DNA from 3 places in the Streptomyces sp. NPDC101151 genome. Region 2 is predicted to be linked to each of the others. Evidence: riboswitches for the same ligand, from Rfam matches in the RefSeq annotation. Region 2 holds a riboswitch; each other region holds the start of a gene.
The links. Region 2 has a riboswitch for cobalamin ahead of metE (5-methyltetrahydropteroyltriglutamate--homocysteine S-methyltransferase). Riboswitches for the same ligand answer to the same signal wherever they lie in the genome.
Positions count from the first base shown of each region.

Region 1: it holds a riboswitch for cobalamin, as region 2 does, so the genes downstream of both, ACIRU3_RS46790 (CbtB-domain containing protein) here and metE (5-methyltetrahydropteroyltriglutamate--homocysteine S-methyltransferase) in region 2, are expected to answer to the same signal.
Region 3: it holds a riboswitch for cobalamin, as region 2 does, so the genes downstream of both, ACIRU3_RS35520 (ribonucleoside-diphosphate reductase subunit alpha) here and metE (5-methyltetrahydropteroyltriglutamate--homocysteine S-methyltransferase) in region 2, are expected to answer to the same signal.

Region 1 covers NZ_JBIWPP010000084.1:106-5,923, reverse strand. The annotation lists gene ACIRU3_RS46815 (WD40 repeat domain-containing protein) at 1-21, opposite strand, end outside; gene ACIRU3_RS46810 (class I SAM-dependent methyltransferase) at 145-1,050, opposite strand; gene ACIRU3_RS46805 (phytanoyl-CoA dioxygenase family protein) at 1,221-1,994, shown strand; gene ACIRU3_RS46800 (hypothetical protein) at 2,192-2,542, opposite strand; gene ACIRU3_RS46795 (CbtA family protein) at 2,691-3,443, opposite strand; gene ACIRU3_RS46790 (CbtB-domain containing protein) at 3,465-3,683, opposite strand; cobalamin riboswitch at 3,720-3,869, opposite strand; partial or broken gene ACIRU3_RS46785 (NAD(P)-binding domain-containing protein) at 3,997-4,194, opposite strand; gene ACIRU3_RS46780 (enoyl-CoA hydratase/isomerase family protein) at 4,227-5,303, opposite strand; partial or broken gene ACIRU3_RS46775 (acyl-CoA dehydrogenase family protein) at 5,300-5,682, opposite strand; partial or broken gene ACIRU3_RS46770 (Fe-Mn family superoxide dismutase) at 5,780-5,818, opposite strand, start outside.
Region 2 covers NZ_JBIWPP010000014.1:4,007-9,824, forward strand. The annotation lists gene ACIRU3_RS24695 (histidine phosphatase family protein) at 72-662, opposite strand; gene metE (5-methyltetrahydropteroyltriglutamate--homocysteine S-methyltransferase) at 806-3,115, opposite strand; cobalamin riboswitch at 3,268-3,491, opposite strand; gene ACIRU3_RS24705 (3-hydroxybutyryl-CoA dehydrogenase) at 3,674-4,543, opposite strand; gene aceB (malate synthase A) at 4,540-5,818, opposite strand, start outside.
Region 3 covers NZ_JBIWPP010000028.1:86,092-91,909, forward strand. The annotation lists gene ACIRU3_RS35520 (ribonucleoside-diphosphate reductase subunit alpha) at 1-753, opposite strand, end outside; cobalamin riboswitch at 879-1,016, opposite strand; gene mctP (monocarboxylate uptake permease MctP) at 1,317-2,927, opposite strand; gene ACIRU3_RS35530 (DUF3311 domain-containing protein) at 2,924-3,190, opposite strand; gene ACIRU3_RS35535 (GntR family transcriptional regulator) at 3,327-4,091, opposite strand; gene nagB (glucosamine-6-phosphate deaminase) at 4,337-5,122, opposite strand; gene ACIRU3_RS35545 (TetR/AcrR family transcriptional regulator) at 5,293-5,818, shown strand, end outside.

The DNA.
Region 1 (5,818 bases), on a different contig from region 2:
GCACACCGCCAGACCCGGCACACCGCCAGACCCGGCACACCGCCAGACCCGGCACACCGCCAGACCCGGCACACCGCCAGACCCGGCGCACCGCCAGACCCGGCGCACCGCCAGACCGGGCACACCGCCAGACCCGGCGCACCGCTAGACCGGGCGCACCGCCGTGTGCACGGTGTACGCACCCAGCAGGAACACGTCGGGCCTGCGGTGCACGCTCGCCGGGTCGGCCGGGTCGAGGAGCCGGTCCAGGGTGGCCCGGTCCTCGGCGTCCATGTCGTCGGTGCCCGCGTCGCGCAGCCGGGACAGGACGGCCCCGACGTAGTCGCGGGCCCGGTCGGTCGCCGGGGCGGGCAGGTCGAGCAGGAAGCTGCGGGTGCGGGTGTGCTTCAGACCTGCGGAGGTCAGCAGGGCCGCCCAGTCCTCGGTCTCGGTGACCGAGCCGGGCAGGTCCGCGCGCATCCGCGCGAACCACTCCTCCTGCACCACGTCCAGCCGTGCCTGGAGTCCGGGGCGCCCGATGCCGATGTCACGGGGCAGGAAGCGGGAGGGGAGGCCGCCTTCGAGGAGGGCCAGGGTGCCGCCGGGGGCGAGCCGGGCGGCGAACGCGGCGAGTGCGGCGCGCTGGTCGCCGAGATGGTGCAGGCTGCGGCTGGCCCACAGCAGATCGGCCGGATAGTCCAACTCGTCCAGCACGCCGGGCAGTTCACCGGCGAGGGTGTCGAACCGGTCGGTCACGCCCTGCCGCGCGGCGCGGGCGCGGGCTCGCTCCAGCAACGGCTCGGTCCCGTCGACGGCCACGACCCGCGCGCCGGGGAAGGCCTCGGCGAACAGGCAGGAGACGACACCGGGACCGCTGCCCGCGTCGACGATCAGCCCCGGCTCGGTCACCTCCTTCGCCAGCCAGGCCATGGCCCGCTCGTAGACGGGGGTGAACAGTTCCGCATGGGCCTCCAGCAAAGGGCCCATCTCACTCCAGTCGATGTCGGTGTCATGTCCGTGTCCATGTCCGTGCGCGTGCCGGTGCTCTGATGCGTGGTGGTCGTGCGCCATGGTGGCCAGCCTCTCCTCGGTGTGCGGCCAGCGTGCGACGGCACACCGGCCGGGGGCCAGCCGTATTGCCGGTACGGCAAAGACGAGCGACGGAATCGTGAGGGACGGCAAAAGGGCGGGCGGCAGAAAACCACATGCCGTACGGCCGGCCGATCACCGACGATGGCTCGATGGACGACGGACTGGTCGAGCGATTCCTGACCGACGGCTTCGTGCGGATCGAGGGCGCCTTCCCGCCCCGGGTCGCGGAGGACTGCGCGCGGCTGCTGTGGCGGGAGACGGGCTACGACCCGCAAGACCCGGGCACCTGGCAGGATCCGGTGGTGCGGGTCGGCGGAATGGCGCAGGGGCCGTTCGCGGCGGCGGCCAACTCCCCTGCGCTGCATACGGCGTTCGACGCGCTCGTCGGCCCCGGACGGTGGGAGCCGCGCTACTCGCTGGGCACCTTCCCCCTGCGTTTCCCGCACTCCGACGAGCCCGGCGACACGGGCTGGCACATCGAAGGCAGTTACCTGCCCGACGGCGCGGCCCACTACCACACGAACCTGCGCTCCCGGGACCGCGCCCTGTTGATGCTGTTCCTGTTCAGCGAGGTCACCGTGGCCGACGCCCCGACACGGATCCGGGTCGGCTCCCACCTGGACGTGCCCCGGATCCTCCAGCCGTACGGCGAGGAGGGCGCCTCCTTCCTCGAGCTGGGCCCTCGGGTGGCCGACGCCTCCTCGCACCGGCCGCTCGCCCATGCCACGGGCCGTCCCGGCGATGTGTACCTCTGCCATCCGTTCCTGGTGCACGCGGCCCAGCCGCACCACGGCACACGTCCCCGTTTCATGGCGCAGCCGCCGCTGTCCCCGGCGCTGCCGTACGACCCGGACCGCCCGGGCGCGAGCCGCTCGCCGGTGGAGGAGGCGATCCGCCGGGGTCTGTCCCTCGGTGCGGACTGACCCCGGCGGACGCTCGTCCGGTCAGGGCAGCGGCGAGTCCGACGGCTCCAGCAGCGCCATCCCGAACGACAAGGACAAGGGCTTCGACCGCATGTGCGACCCGAAGTGCACGGGTGTGCCCTGTGTGCCCTGCATCCGGTGGACGCGGGGCACAGTCGGGCGTATCTCCGGGGCGTCGACCGAGGCCGCACCGCCGTTCAGGACGGCAGGTCCCGGTGACGACGCAGCAGCGCCGCTATGGCGCAGCGCAGACAGTCGGGGCCGGCGTTCCGCTCCGTGGTCTCCTCGCCGGGGCACGACCGCGATGACGCCGTCGGTGCCGTCCCGGCCTGCTCGCGGCAGCCGTCCGCCGGGGCGGCTATCAGCGTCTCCAGGTCCTGCAGGAGCTGTTCGGTCCGCTTCGCCTGCTGGGCGAGCACGCGCACGCGAGCGCTCTGGCCGCCGATCTGGCGTCGGCTGGCGACGAGTTGCTCATACTCCTCCGGCGTGAGGGCCACAGCCTCGCGGCCACCGAGGATGATGTGGCGCGGCTGAAGGTGTCTGGCCACTCTGGTCCTCCGCTCCTCGCCCGGGTTTGATCCACGCCCAGCACGCAGGTTCTCCGTGTCCTGCCTGTGATGGGGTGGGAGTCGGTGTCCGGGGAACGCGAGAGGGCCCCCGGATGGTTCCGAGGGGCCCTGTCGTGTCCTGAAGGATTCAGTGTGCGGCCGGAATCGTCTGTCCACTCGCGGCGTTCGCGGGCTTCGGGTTCAGCAGGCGTTCGGCCAACTCGCCGAAGAGCAGACCGAAACCGCCCCACAGAACGGTCTGGATGGCCAGCGCCGAGAGCCGGAACCGCCACAGCAGAGCGGCCGGGAAGTCCTTCGGCACCTCGTCGACGACCGGCAGGAACTCATACGCCACCCCGATCACGACGACGAACGCCGCCACCGCGGCCACCGTCGCCCACCAGGCGCCCAGCGAGGGCGCGAGGCGCTTGCCCACCATGGTGGCGGCAATCGCCAGGAGCACGCTGAGCAGCATCATCAGGAAATACAGCGTGGTCCGCCTGCCGATGGTGTCCGGGTCACCGACCGACGGCGGATTGGCCGGGTACTTCAGGAACGGCACCACGTACACGGCCACCAGGGCACAGACCGACAGCAGCAGCGCGGTCGCCCGCGGGCTGAAGCGGCCCACCCGGCCCAGCGCGAAGCAGTACGCGAGCGCCGCGATGCCACCGAAGGCGACCCCGTAGACGAGGACACCGGTGGCCAGACCGGCGGTGGACTGCAGGGAGCGGGAGACGACTTCCATCTCGTGCTCGTGGGAGTGGGCGTCCTCGAAGCCGATCGCCCTGTCCACGCTCGGCTCACCGAGGAGGTAGGCGACGACGAGAGCGAGCACACCGGCGGCCAGACCGGCGAGCATGCCCCGCACGAGGAGGTTTCTTACCGTTGCGGAGTTCATGAGAGTGCGGCGTCCCTCGCGTCAGTGGCAGGGGAAGCCGAGCAGGTGACGGGCGTCGTGCACCCACTCATGGACGTCCGTGCCGCTGAACACGGAGGTGGCGCCCTGCTCGGCGCCGACGAAGTACAGCAGAACCAGCATCAGGATGCCGAAGAAGACCGCCCACGGCGCTATCGCCTTCAGCGGCAGCGTGGCGGGAACAACGGGAGTGGCTGTCGGCGGAGCGACGGTCTGCGCCATGGCAGGACCTCCTCTGGGAGTTCGCGTCCCATCTCGGTGGTGCACAGGACGACGGCCACGGGTCTGACTCACGAAACACCCCTTCTTCCAAGGTGTCTCGCACACAGTGGCGCGACCGTGCCGGATTCCCACCGGCTTCCGTCTCGCCGTCGTCAATATCGCACCGACCGTACCGCGTGCCGCCTGCCCGGCCAAGACCGCGTCCACCTGGCGGCATCCAGCCGGCACGCCAGGTGGACGGACCGGTGACCAGCGGGTCAGCGGTGGCGGAATTCCGGCGGTCGCTTGTCGACGAAGGCGCCCACGCCCTCCTGTCGTCGTAGAGGTCGAGGACGTGGCGGCCCGCGGGGAGCATGCTGACGACCACGTCGGCGCCCGCCACGGCGGCGGACGCGCATCCGGCCGGTTCGGCACCGGCCGTGGCCGCGGTGTCGAGGGCGTCGGGCACGAGGTCGTGGCCGGGTACCCGGTGGACGGCCTTGACCAGGTTGGCGGCCATGGGGCCGCCCATGTGACCGAGTCCGATGACGGCGATGGTGCGGCTCACCAGGCCACCTCCGTGGCGGCGTCGGGTCCGGCGAGCCCCAGCTCCCGGTCGCCGAGGGGGGCGAAGAAGCGTTCGACGTCGGCGTCGGTGACCTCGGCGAGCCTGGCCGGGGACCAGTGCGGGTTGCGGTCCTTGTCGATGACCTGGGCGCGGATGCCCTCCACCAGGTCGGCTGTGCTCAGGGTCGCGCAGGAGACGCGGTACTCCTGGTCGAGGACCCGCTCCAGCGGGCCGAGGCGCCGAGCGCGGCGCATGGCGACGAGGGTGACCTTGAGCGAGGTGGGCGACTTGGCGAGCAGGGTTTCGGCCGCCTCCTTCGCGTCGGGGCCGCCCTGGGCGAGCAGCCGGTGGATGATCTCCTCGACCGTGTCGGCGGCGTAGCAGGTGTCGATCCACTCGCGCCGTCCGGCCAACTCGCCCGGCGGCGAGGGCCGCACATGGCGTGCCAGGACGTCTCGTACGGGCAGGTCGGCGAGGTCGTCGACGAGGTGCCGGAGGGACGTGGACGGTACGTAGTGGTCGGCCAGGCCGCACAGCAGGGCGTCGGCTGCGCCGATCTGGGTGCCGTTCAGCGCGAGGTGGGTGCCCAGTTCTCCCGGCGCGAGGGCGAGGAGATGCGTGCCGCCGACGTCGGGGACGAAGCCGATGCCGGTCTCGGGCATGGCGATCCTGGACCGCTCGGTGACGACCCGGACGCTGCCGTGCGCGGAGACGCCGACACCGCCGCCCATGACGATGCCGTCCATGACGGCGACGTACGGCTTGGGGTAACGGGCGATGCGGGCGTTGAGGTGGTACTCGTCGCGCCAGAACGCGGCGGAGGCGGTGCCGTCGCCGTTGCGGGCGTCGTCGTGGACGGCGCGGATGTCACCGCCCGCGCACAGGCCGCGCTCCCCCGCGCCGGTGATGACCACGGTCTCCACGGAAGGGTCGTGTTCCCACGTGGTCAGGGCCGCGTCGATGCGGCGCACCATCTCGTGGTTGAGGGCGTTGAGGGCCTTGGGGCGGTTGAGGGTGATGTGGGCGGCCCGTCCCGCGGTGTGCAGCAGGACGGGGGCCTCGGTGCCGCTCATCCGAACGCCTCCGTCAGGCCGCGGGCCACGATGACACGCATGATCTCGTTGGTTCCTTCCAGGATCCGGTGGACGCGCAGGTCACGGACGATGTTCTCGATGCCGCACTCGCTGAGGCAGCCGTAATCGTCGTGCAGCTGGAGCGCGCGGTCGGCCACCGAGTACCCGGTGTCGGTGGCGAACCTCTTAGCCATCGCGCACAGGCAGGGGGCCTGTGGATCGCCCGCGTCGAGTGCCCGGGCGGCCTGCTGGACCAGGGCGCGGGCGGCGGGCGGCCCGGTCGCCAGGTCGGCGAGGCGGAAGCGCAGCGCCTGGGCGTCGAGGAGGCGGCGGCCGAACGCCTCCGGTCGGCGAGGTGGGTCAGGCTGCACGGAAGGGCTCCCGCGAGCGGTCTGCCCGCGGGAGCCCTTCGTCGTGCGCCTGCCGGTGAGCGGTGAGAAGACGATCACGAGCAGGACATCGGGGTGACTGCGTGGTCAGGGGCGCAGGAGCAGGCTGTCGCCGCGCTCCTTGGC
Region 2 (5,818 bases):
CTGCGCGGTCGCGGAGTCGCTGCGGCGCCACCGGGACGCGACCGCCTGCGCAACCATCATGGTGAGCGGCGTCAGCGACCTGCTGCTTCCCCCGACTGGGCGAGGTCGTGTCCGAGCCGCAGGTTCCAGCGGCCGGACCGGCCGGTGACTTCCGTCGCCGTGAGCGGCCTGACGTCGACACGCCAGAACGCGGCCTCGGGCGCGCCCAGCGCGTGCACCACCACGGCCCGCACCACCTCCGGCTCCACCACGGCGACCGTCCTGTCGTCGGCCAGAGCAGTCGTGTCCAGCCACCGTGCGATCCGCGCGCACAACACCCGTACCGACTCTCCGCCGTGCGGTGCGGCCCCCGGATCGGCCAGCCAGCCGGCCACCGCCTCCGGCTCGGCGGCACCGACCTCCTCCAGCGTCCGCCCCCGCCAGCGGCCCATGTCCAGGCCCGCCAGTGCCGGGTCCGGTGAGGCATCGAGGCCGAGCGCGGAGGCTGTCTCCCGGCAGCGCACGCTGGGAGAGGCGAAGACCCGGCCGGCAGGCGGCAGGGATCCGGCCGCCGACCTGGCCCGTGCCCCTGCACTTTCCTCGATCGAGTCGCCGTCGTCGAAGCGGGCCCGCCGCAGTGACGGTGTGGTCGCTGGTGAGATGAGGGTGACACGGCTGGTCACGCGGTTGCTCCTCCTGCTTCCGCCGCACGGCGGGTTGTCCTGGACCGAATGCGTACGACGGTACGGGCATGCCCGGCAGCCATGCACGCCCGCCCCGGCCAGAACGGACGGGGGGGGGGGCTCGGTGACCGGAGAATGGCCCGCTACAGCTCCGCGCGCACCGTGCGTGCCGCAGCGACCAGGTTCTCCAAGGAGGTCCGCACCTCGGGCCAACCGCGGGTCTTGAGCCCGCAGTCGGGGTTGACCCACAGGCGCTCGGCGGGGATGGCCCGGAGCCCGAGGCGCAGCAGTTCGGCCGCCTCGTCCGCCCCGGGTACCCGCGGGGAGTGGATGTCGTACACGCCCGGTCCGGCCTCGCGCGGGTAGCCGTAGGCGGCGAGTTCGCGGGCGACCTGCATATGGGAGCGGGCGGCCTCCAGGCTGATGACGTCCGCGTCGAGGCCGTCGATGGCCCGGACGATGTCGCCGAACTCGGCGTAGCACATGTGCGTGTGGACCTGGGTGTCCGGCCGCACGCCGCTGGTGGTCAGGCGGAACGCCTCCGTGGCCCACGCCAGGTACGCGCCATGGTCGGCGGCACGCAACGGCAGTGTCTCGCGCAGCGCGGGCTCGTCCACCTGGATCACCGAAGTGCCCGCCGCCTCCAGGTCGTTCACCTCGTCGCGCAGGGCGAGGGCGACCTGGCGGGCGGTGTCGGCGAGCGGCTGGTCGTCACGGACGAACGACCAGGCGAGCATGGTGACCGGCCCGGTGAGCATGCCCTTCACCGGGCGAGGGGTGAGGGACTGGGCGTAGGTCGTCCAGCGCACCGTCATCGGTTCCGGGCGGGAGATGTCCCCGGCCAGGATCGGCGGACGGACGTAACGCGTGCCGTAGGACTGGACCCAGCCGTGCTGGGTGGCGAGGTAGCCGGTGAGCTGTTCGGCGAAGTACTGGACCATGTCGTTGCGTTCGGCCTCGCCGTGCACCAGGACGTCCAGGCCGGCCTTCTCCTGGAAGGCGATCACCTCCTGGATCTCCGCCCTGATCCGCTCCTCGTAGCCGGCCGTGTCGATCCGGCCCGCACGCAGGTCGGCACGGGCGGTGCGCAGCTCGCCTGTCTGCGGGAAGGAGCCGATGGTGGTCGTGGGCAGCAACGGCAGGCCGAGGTGGGAGCGCTGGGCGGCGGCCCGCTCGGGGTACGACTGGGAACGGCGGGCGTCCGTATCGGTGACGGCGGCGCCGCGGGCGCGGACGGCCGGATCGCTCGTGATGGGCGAGCCTGCCCGGGAGGCGAGGTCGGCGCGGTTGGCGGACAGTTCGGCGGCGATGGCGTCCGGGCCGCGGGTCAGCCCGCGGGCCAGCGTGACGATCTCGGTGGTCTTCTGCCGGGCGAAGGCGAGCCAGCGCCGGATCTGTGGCTCGATGTCCCGCTCCGCCGAGGCGTCGAGGGGGACGTGCAGGAGGGAGCAGGAGGCCGACACGTCCACCCGGTCTGCCAGGCCGAGGAGGGTGCCGAGCGTGGCGAGGGACTTCTCCAGGTCGTTGACCCAGATGTTGCGGCCGTTGACGACACCGGCGACCAGGCGCTTGCCCGCCAGCCCGCCGATGGCCGCGAGCGCGTCCAGGTTGGCGGCGGCCGACTCGGTGAAGTCGAGGGCGAGGCCGTCGACCGGGGCCTTGGCGAGTACCGGCAGGGCGTCGCCGAGGCGGTCGAAGTAGGAGGCGACGAGCAGCTTCGGCCGGTCCGTGAGGGCACCGAGGTCGCGGTAGGCGCGGGCTGCCGCGTTCAGCTCGGCCGGTGTCCGGTCCTGGACGAGCGCGGGCTCGTCCAGCTGCACCCACTCCGCGCCTGCCGCGCGCAGGTCGGTGAGGACCTCGGCGTACACCGGAAGCAGTCGGTCGAGCAGGGTGAGCGGGTCGAAGTCCGCGGGCACGCCGGGCGCGGGCTTGGCGAGGAGAAGGTACGTGACGGGACCGACGAGCACGGGCCGCGCGGTCAGGCCGAGCGCGAGGGCCTCCTGCAACTCCGCGACCTGCTTGGCCGAGTTGCCCGAGAAGACCGTGTCCGGACCCAGTTCGGGCACGAGATAGTGGTAATTGGTGTCGAACCACTTGGTCATCTCGAGCGGCGCCGCGTCCTGCGTGCCGCGCGCCATGGCGAAGTACCCGGCCAGCGGGTCGGCGGTGACGGCCTCCCGGTGGCGTGCGGGGATCGCGCCGACCATGACGGTGGTGTCGAGCACGTGGTCGTAGTACGAGAAGTCGCCGGTCGGCACTTCGCCGATGCCGGCGTCCGCGAGCTGCCGCCAGTTCGTACGGCGCACTTCGGTGGCGGTGGCGCCCAGGGCGGCGGCGGTGACGCGGCCCTTCCAGTAGCCCTCGATCGCCTTCTTCAGTTCCCGGCTCTGTCCCTGGCGGGGGTAGCCGTACACGGTGGCCCGTGCTGCCGCGGCTGCGGGCTTGGTGGTCACGGAGATCTCCTTCGCGAGATTGATCCCTGAGATCCCGGGGACGGGACGAGAGCGCGAAGGGGTGACGGACCGGACGGCAGCGACCGGTGGCCGTCCGTGCGGTGTGTTCGCCGACCCGCCCTCGGGGTCACCGGGATGTCCGCGTACGAGTGCTTCGCACACGGGCAGATGGCAGGTCTTCGGACTCGCGGGCACGTCCTCACCGAGGAGGACACCTACTGGCCGTCGCTTCCCAGGCCCGGTACGTCGGGCCCAGTGCGTATGACGGCGGTCGTTCTCGCTCACCGCTGCGGGGCAGTCCCGGATTCCCACCGGGTTCCCTCTTACGACGCGTCCCGTCTGGCGGACGGGGCGAACCAGCTGCACCGGCAAGCCTAGACGGTGGCGCGAGCGGCCGGAGTCCCACTCCACCATTCGGACGGTGGGATGGACGACGGGCACGGACGGCCGGACGGGAGGCGTCGCCTGTGCGCCCCCGCCCTTCCCCTGCGTCCACCCGCCGGTTCCCTCGGCCGGCGGGTGCGGTCCGGGCCCCTCAGCCCAGTGGTGCCAGGCTGCTCAGTCCTGGCCGTACACGTGGAACCCGCGGCCGGTCTTACGGCCCAGCAGTCCCGCCTCGACCATCCGCTGGAGCAGCGGGGGAGGGGCGTGGAGGGGTTCCCGGAACTCGTCGTAGAGCGACTCGGCGATCGAGGCGACGGTGTCCAGCCCGATCAGGTCCGCGAGCCGGAGCGGCCCCATGGGGTGGGCGCACCCCAGCTCCATGCCGGTGTCGATGTCGGCGGCCGTGGCGAAGCCGGACTCCGCCATGCGGACGGCCGCCAGAAGGTACGGGATGAGCAGCGCGTTGACGACGAAGCCCGCTCGGTCCCGGGAGTGGACGACCGTCTTGCCGAGCGTGCGTGCGGCGAAGTCCTCGACGGCGGCCAGGGTCTCCGGTGCCGTGTGCAGCGAGGACACGACCTCGACCAGCGGCAGTACGGGCACCGGGTTGAAGAAGTGCAGTCCCACGACCCGGTCGGCGCGACCGGTGGCCATTCCGAGGCGCATGACGGGGAGCGAGGAGGTGTTCGTGGCGAGAACGGCCGCCGGGTCCTCGACGATCTTGTCGAGGGCGGCGAACACCTCGGTCTTGGCCTCCGCGTTCTCGATGACGGCCTCGACGACCAGCTCCCGGTCCGCCAGGTCCTCCAGATCGCCGGTGAACACCAGGCGGGCGAGGGCGTCCTGCGCGGCGGCCGGCTCCAGCTTGCCCCGCTGCACCGCACGCTCCAGCGAGGAGGCCACACGCCCCCGTGCCGCGAGGGCGGCCGTGGCGTCGGCCTCGCAGACCACCGTGTCCAGCCCGGCCCGTGCGCACACCTCGGCGATGCCCGCGCCCATCTGGCCGCCGCCGACCACTCCGACGCGCCGGATGCCGCCGCTCATGACCGGGTCTCCGTCCGGCGCACGAGGTGGCGGGCATAGGCGTCCGGCGTGAAGAAGAGCGGCAACTCACCGGTCAGTGCAGTGTGTTCGAAGAGGTCACGGATCTCGTCGACCGGCGCCCACGGGTACTCGGCGCCGAGAGCGACGAGTTCCTCGTCGAGCATCCCGAGGACCGTGTCCCGGTCGATCACGCGGTGCCGCAGCCACTGCCAGATCTGCACCCGGGCGATCTCGGCCGTGGCCGCGTCCTCCATGAGGCCGTTCAGCGCGACGGCGCCCTGCCCGCGCAGCCAGGCGGCGAAGTAGCGCAGGGCGACCGCGATGTTCGTCCGCACGCCCTCTGCCGTGGGCGGTCCGCTGATGCGGCGCACGGACAGCAGGTCCGCGGCCGTCACCGCCACGTCGTCCCGGGTGCGGTCGAGCTGGTGCGGCCGGTCGCCGAGGACGGAGTCGAAGACCTCGCGGCAGACGGGCACGAGCCCGGGGTGGGCGACCCAGGAGCCGTCGAAGCCGTCTTCGGCCTCGCGCTCCTTGTCCAGTCGGACCTTGGCGAGCGCCGCCTCGTGGGCGGCCGGGTCCTTGCTGGGCACCTGGGCGGCCATGCCGCCGATGGCGTGGGCGCCGCGTCGGTGGCAGGTGCGCACGAGCAGTTCGGTGTAGGAGCGCATGAAGGGGGCGGTCATCGTGACCTTCGCACGGTCGGGCAGCAGGAAGTCGGTGCGGTGGCCGAAGGTCTTGATCAGGCTGAAGAGGTAGTCCCAGCGGCCCGCGTTGAGGCCGGAGCTGTGCTCGCGCAGCTCGTAGAGGATCTCCTCCATCTCGAACGCGGCGGTGATCGTCTCGATGAGGACCGTGGCGCGGATCGTGCCGTGGGGGATGCCGAGCAGTTCCTGGGCGGCGACGAAGACGTCGTTCCACAGGCGGGCCTCGTAGCGGTTCTCCAGCTTGGGGAGGTAGAAGTACGGGCCGTGCCCGGCGTCGATCTGGCGCTGCGCGCAGTGGAAGAAGTACAGGCCGAAGTCGACGAGCGCGGCGGGCACCGGACGGCCGTCGAACTCCAGGTGTTCTTCGTCGAGATGCCAGCCGCGTGGCCGTACGACGATGGTGGCGAGCTGATCCCGGTCGGCGAGTCGGTATTCCTTGCCGTCGTCGGCGGTGAAGTCGATGCACCGCTCGATGGCGTCCAGCAGGTTGAGCTGGCCGCCGATCACGTTGTTCCAGGTGGGAGCGGTGGCGTCCTCGAAGTCGGCCATCCACACACGGGCACCGGAGTTG
Region 3 (5,818 bases), on a different contig from region 2:
GGAGAGGCGGGCGACCTGGTGGTAGCGGTCGTAGATGGAGTCCAGCTCGTCCAGCGGGGAGTCGAGGAGGTAGCAGGACGACATCTGGGGGTGCCGCGTGCCGGAGTTGAAGAGGGTGGGGGAGGAAGGCAGGTAGTCGAGGCGGCTCATGAGCCCGTACAGCGCCGAGACCTCGTCCACGGAGCGGGCCGTGTCGTCCTCGGCGAGGCCCGCGGCGACGCGCAGCATGAAGTGCTGGGGCGTCTCGATCACCTTGCGGGTGATGGGGTGCCGCAGCAGGTAGCGGCTGTGCAGGGTGCGCAGGCCGAAGTAGCCGAAGCGGTCGTCGGCGGTCCGGTCGACCAGCGCGTCCAGACGCTCGGCGTGCAGCCGCACGAACTCCGCCGTGCGGTCGGCCACCAGGCCCTCGCGGTGCCCCACGGCGACGGACTCGGTGAAGGACGTGACGCCCTGCGAGGCGGCCTCGGCGCGGATGGAGACGGTCAGCAGCCGGGCGGCCAGCCGGGAGTAGGCGGGGTCCTCGGAGATGAGGCCGGCGGCCGCCTCCGTGGCCAGCTCGCGCAACTCCGCCTCGTCCGCCCGGGCGGAGCGGCCCCGCAGCGCGGCCGCGGCGACGCGGCCGGGGTCGGCGTCGGGGAGGTCGGCGGTCAGCTCGGTCAGGGTCCGCAGCAGCGCGGCACCGGGACCGTCGGTGTCCACCGGGGCTTGCGTCGCCTGGATGGCTGAAGCCGGTTCGGCTGGCGCGATGGTCACGTGGGGCTCTCCCTCGCTCGGCACGGGGGCCTGGCGGAGGGCAGGGGGCAGCACGAGCGCGCACGGCGTCGCGTCCACCGGCCCACTCCACGAAGCCCGGACGTCTGGAGGCACCCGGACCGGACGGCCGGGCGCGCGCTGCCGGCAGGTCCTCGGACTGAACAGGCGTGCGGATACACGCAAGTACACCGTTGCGGGACAGTTCCGGATTCGCACCGGATTCCCCTGCGACGACAGCGAGGACGAGCATACATCTAGTGCCGGGCTGTGGTGTCACCCCCAGATGTTGTGTCTGTTGCGTGTTGCGGCGGCTTCAGAGTGTCAACTCGTAGGTGGGGATCCGGACGGCGTCCAGGTGGGGGACGGGGTTCCGGTTCCGCGCGCGTGTGCGAACGGGGCCGAGGTGTTCGTGGCTCCTCCGGGCGCCGATGCGGTGGGGCGCTGCGCATCGGGCGCTGGGCGGACGGCGGCCCCACGGCGGGCGGGCACGAACAGCGGGCCGCCGTGGTGCTCGGCGGCCCGCTGCGGGGTGCGTGGGGTTGCCCGTGCCCCTCGGGCGCGGTTCAGTGACCGGCGCCTGCCGTGGCCGGCGGAAGCTCCACCTCGACGCCCGCGTCGCCGGCGTCCGCCGTGTAGTCCTCCGGCCTGGTCTCGTCGAGGCCCTCGGGGGCCTTCACGGCCTTCAGGACGAAGGTCAGGACCACCGTGACGACGACGTTCAGCACGAAGGCCGTGAGACCGATGTAACCGATCTCACCGATGCCCGGGATCTCCTTCGCGGAGCCGCCGAAGTGCTTCTGGGTCGGCGAGGCCACCCCGTACGCGGCGAACGTGCCGTAGATCATTCCGACCGCCCAGCCGGCGAGCAGCGCCCAGCGGTGGAACCACCGGGTGAACAGGCCACCGACCAGGGCCGGGAAGGTCTGCAGGATCCAGATGCCGCCCAGCAGCTGGAAGTTGATGGCGACCGTCTTGTCCATCGTCAGGACGAAGACCAGCGCACCCACCTTCACCAGCAGCGACACCAGCTTGGAGACCCGGGTCTCCTGCTCGGGCGTGGCGTCGGGCCGGATGAAGTCCTTGTAGATGTTGCGGGTGAAGAGGTTCGCCGCCGCGATGGACATGATGGCCGCGGGCACCAGGGCGCCGATGCCGATCGCCGCGAAGGCCACGCCCGCGAACCAGTCCGGGAACATGTCCTCGAACAGCTGCGGAATCGCCAGCTGCCCGTTGGTGACCTTCACCCCGGCCGCGATCGCCATGAAGCCGAGCAGCGCGAGCAGGCCCAGCATCAGCGAATACAGCGGCAGGATCGTGGTGTTGCGCCGGATCACCTCACGGCTCCTGGACGACAGCGTCGCGGTGATCGAGTGCGGGTACATGAACAGCGCGAGCGCCGAGCCGAGCGCCAGCGTGGCGTACGTCCACTGGCCCGCGGGGGCCGGTACGAGACCGCCCGCACCCGCCGCGGTGAACTTGTCGCCCGCCTTGGCGAAGATGTCGTCGAACCCGCCCAGCTTGATCGGGATGTAGATGATCGCCACCGCGATGACGATGTAGATCAGCGTGTCCTTCACGAACGCGATCAGCGCGGGCGCGCGCAGCCCCGACGAGTAGGTGTACGCCGCCAGCACGCCGAAGGCGATGAGCAGCGGCAGGTCCTTCACGAACCAGTTGGTGTTCTCGCCGCCGCCGACACCCATCACGTCCAGCACCGCCTGGATGCCGACGAGCTGGAGCGCGATGTAGGGCATCGTCGCGAGGATGCCGGTGAGCGCCACCGCCAGCGACAGCCCCTTCGAGCCGAAGCGGCCGCGCACGAAGTCCGAGGTGGTGATGTAGCCGTGGCGGTGCGAGACCGACCACAGGCGGGGCAGGAACGTGAAGATCAGCGGGTAGACCAGGATCGTGTACGGCACCGCGAAGAAGCCGGCCGCGCCCGCCGCGTAGATCGCCGCCGGTACGGCGACGAAGGTGTACGCCGTGTACAGGTCGCCGCCGAGCAGGAACCAGGTGACCCAGGTGCCGAACGACCGTCCGCCCAGGCCCCATTCGTCCAGGGACTGCTCGTTGTCGGCCCTGCGCCAGCGCGCGGCGAGGAAGCCCATGGCCGTGACGGCCAGGAAGAAGAAGATGAAGACGCCGAGCGCGACGCCGTTGACGCCGTCCTTCACTGCGCCGCCCCCCTGTCCTGCGTGGCCCTGCGGGCGCTCTGGTCGCGCTGCCACAGCTTGTACGCGAGCACCGTGAGCGCGGTGGAGATCAGCACCCACAGCATCTGGTACCAGTAGAAGAACGGGATCCCGATGAACGCGGGATCGTTCTTGGCGTACGAGCCCACCCACAGCATCGCCACGAAGGGCGCGACGAGACACAGGCCGATGATCACGCGGACCGGTGTCACGACCGGTGGTCTCACTTCAGGCGTTTCGGACATGCCATGGCTCCGTCCCCTCGCTGATCATCTGTGTAATGCGCAGGCAATCTAGGTGACGGTGTCAGGGCAGCGGAAGACCTCGTCCGTATATCGGTATGTCGATTTCGGGGTTGTGGCGTGAAGAACCGAACTCCGGTCAGTCCTGCGGGCGCTTCAGCCGTGCCACGAACTTGTACCGGTCGCCCCGGTAGACGGACCGCACCCATTCCACCGGCTTGCCCTCCCGGTCCAGGGAGTGACGGGAGAGCATCAGCATCGGCAGGCCCACGTCGGTGCCGAGCAGGCCGGCCTCGCGCGGGGTGGCCAGCGAGGTCTCGATGGTCTCCTCGGCCTCGGCGAGATGGACGTCGTAGACCTCGGCGAGGGCCGTGTACAGGGACGTGTACTTCACCAGCGAGCGTCTGAGGGCCGGGAAGCGCTTGGCCGACAGGTGGGTGGTCTCGATCGCCATCGGCTCGCCGTTGGCCATGCGCAGCCGCTCGATGCGCAGCACGCGCCCGCCGGCCGTGATGTCGAGCAGCTCGGCGAGCCGGTCGTCGGCGGTGATGTAGCCGACGTCCAGCAGCTGCGAGGTGGGCTCCAGGCCCTGGGCGCGCATGTCCTCCGTGTACGAGGTGAGTTGCAGCGCCTGCGAGACCTTCGGCTTGGCGACGAAGGTGCCCTTGCCCTGGATGCGCTCCAGCCGGCCCTCGACGACGAGTTCCTGCAGGGCCTGGCGGACGGTGGTGCGGGAGGTGTCGAACTCGGCCGCCAGTGTGCGCTCGGGCGGGACCGGCGTGCCCGGCGCCTGCGTCTCCGTCATGTCGAGCAGGTGCTTCTTCAAGCGGTAGTACTTGGGCACGCGCGCGGTACGGACCGTCGTCCCGGCCTCGTTCTCCGCACTGCCGACGTCGGTGCTCATGCTCTGCCTTCCCGGCTCCTGATGCCGAAAGCGACCGACATCCCATCGGTCACGGCTCACATCGTGGCACGGCTTCGCGCCTCAGGGCTCCACCCGCACGCTCCGTGATCTCCTCTATATACCGTCGGACCCGGTGTTGGTCTAGTCCAGGGGGGCGGGAGGTGTGCGGTGGCGACGCTCCTACGGCGGCGCGACCGCCCGAGCGGTGCCTGTCCCGGGTGCCGGAGCGGTGCCGGCGCCCCGGACTAGATCCCCTGCCAGTCCGGCTTGTTCGCGTAGGTGTGCCGGAAGTAGTCGGCCAGCTTGAGCTTGGACGCGGCGGCCTCGTCGACGACCACCGTGGCGTGCGGGTGCAGCTGGAGCGCGGAGGCCGGGCAGACGGCCGCGACCGGCCCCTCGACGGTCGCCGCGACCGCGTCCGCCTTGCCCTCGCCCGTCGCCAGCAGCACCAGGTGCCGGGCCTCCAGGATGGTGCCGATGCCCTGGGTGATGACGTGGTGCGGCACCTGCTCGATGTCGCCGTCGAAGAAGCGCGCGTTGTCGATCCGGGTCTGTTCGGTCAGCGTCTTGATCCGGGTGCGCGAGGCGAGCGAGGAGCACGGCTCGTTGAACCCGATGTGCCCGTCCGTCCCGATGCCCAGCAGCTGCAGGTCCACACCGCCGGCCCCGGCGAGCGCCCTGTCGTACGCCTCGCACGCCCCCTGGACGTCCTCGGCCGTGCCGTCCGGCCCCATGAACGCGTCCATCCCGATCCCGAGCGGCTCCAGCACCTCCCGGCGCAGCACCGAGCGGTAGGACTCGGGATGCTCGGCGGGCAGACCCACGTACTCGTCGAGCTGGGCTATCCGTGCCCGCGACGTGTCCACGGCACCGGAGCGCACCTTGCCGGTCAGCGCCTGGTAGACGGGCAGTGGAGTCGAGCCGGTGGCCACACCGAGCAGGGCATCGGGCTTGCGTCGCAGCAGCTGGGCCATGGCCTCGGCGATCAGCTCGCCGCCCGCCGCGGCGTCCGGAACGATGACAACTTCCACGCTGGGCCTGCCGTTCTGAAGAGGGCCTGGAGGTCTGGGAGAGGTCAGAGCAAAGGTCTCTATGTGGTTTAGACCAATCTAACAGAATCGGACTCCCGGGCCCAGGTGAGGCGCCTGTTGTGCCGGCACTTCTCCGGCATTTCTCTAGGGGACGCTATAAAATGCACTCCATGGTGAGCGCCCGGGAGACGGTCCGGCAGACGGCAGAGGCGACAGGGCAGGTCAGGGCGTCGCGGTCGCGGGGCCGTCCGCGCTCCTTCGACCGTGCCACCGCGCTGGAGAAGGCGCTCATGGCCTTCTGGGAGCACGGCTACGAGGCGACCTCGGTCTCCGATCTCACCCGGATCATGGGCATCGGCGCCCCGAGTCTGTACGCGGCCTTCGGTGACAAACGGACCCTGTTCGAAGAGGTCGTCCGGGTCTACGCCGACACCCACGGCGCCTTCGGCGACCGCGCCCTCGCCGAGGAGCCCACCGCCCGCGCCGCCGTCGAGCGGACGCTGCGCGAGGCCGCCGCCGTGTACACCGACCCAGCCCACCCGTACGGCAGTCTGGTCGTCCACGCGGCGACCAACTGCACCAGCCCCGAGGTCGAACAACTGCTGCGGGAGCGGCGCAACACGGGCATCGCGGCCGTCGAGTCCCGGATCCGGACCGACGTGGCCGCGGGGCGGCTGCCGGCAGGCACCGACGCCG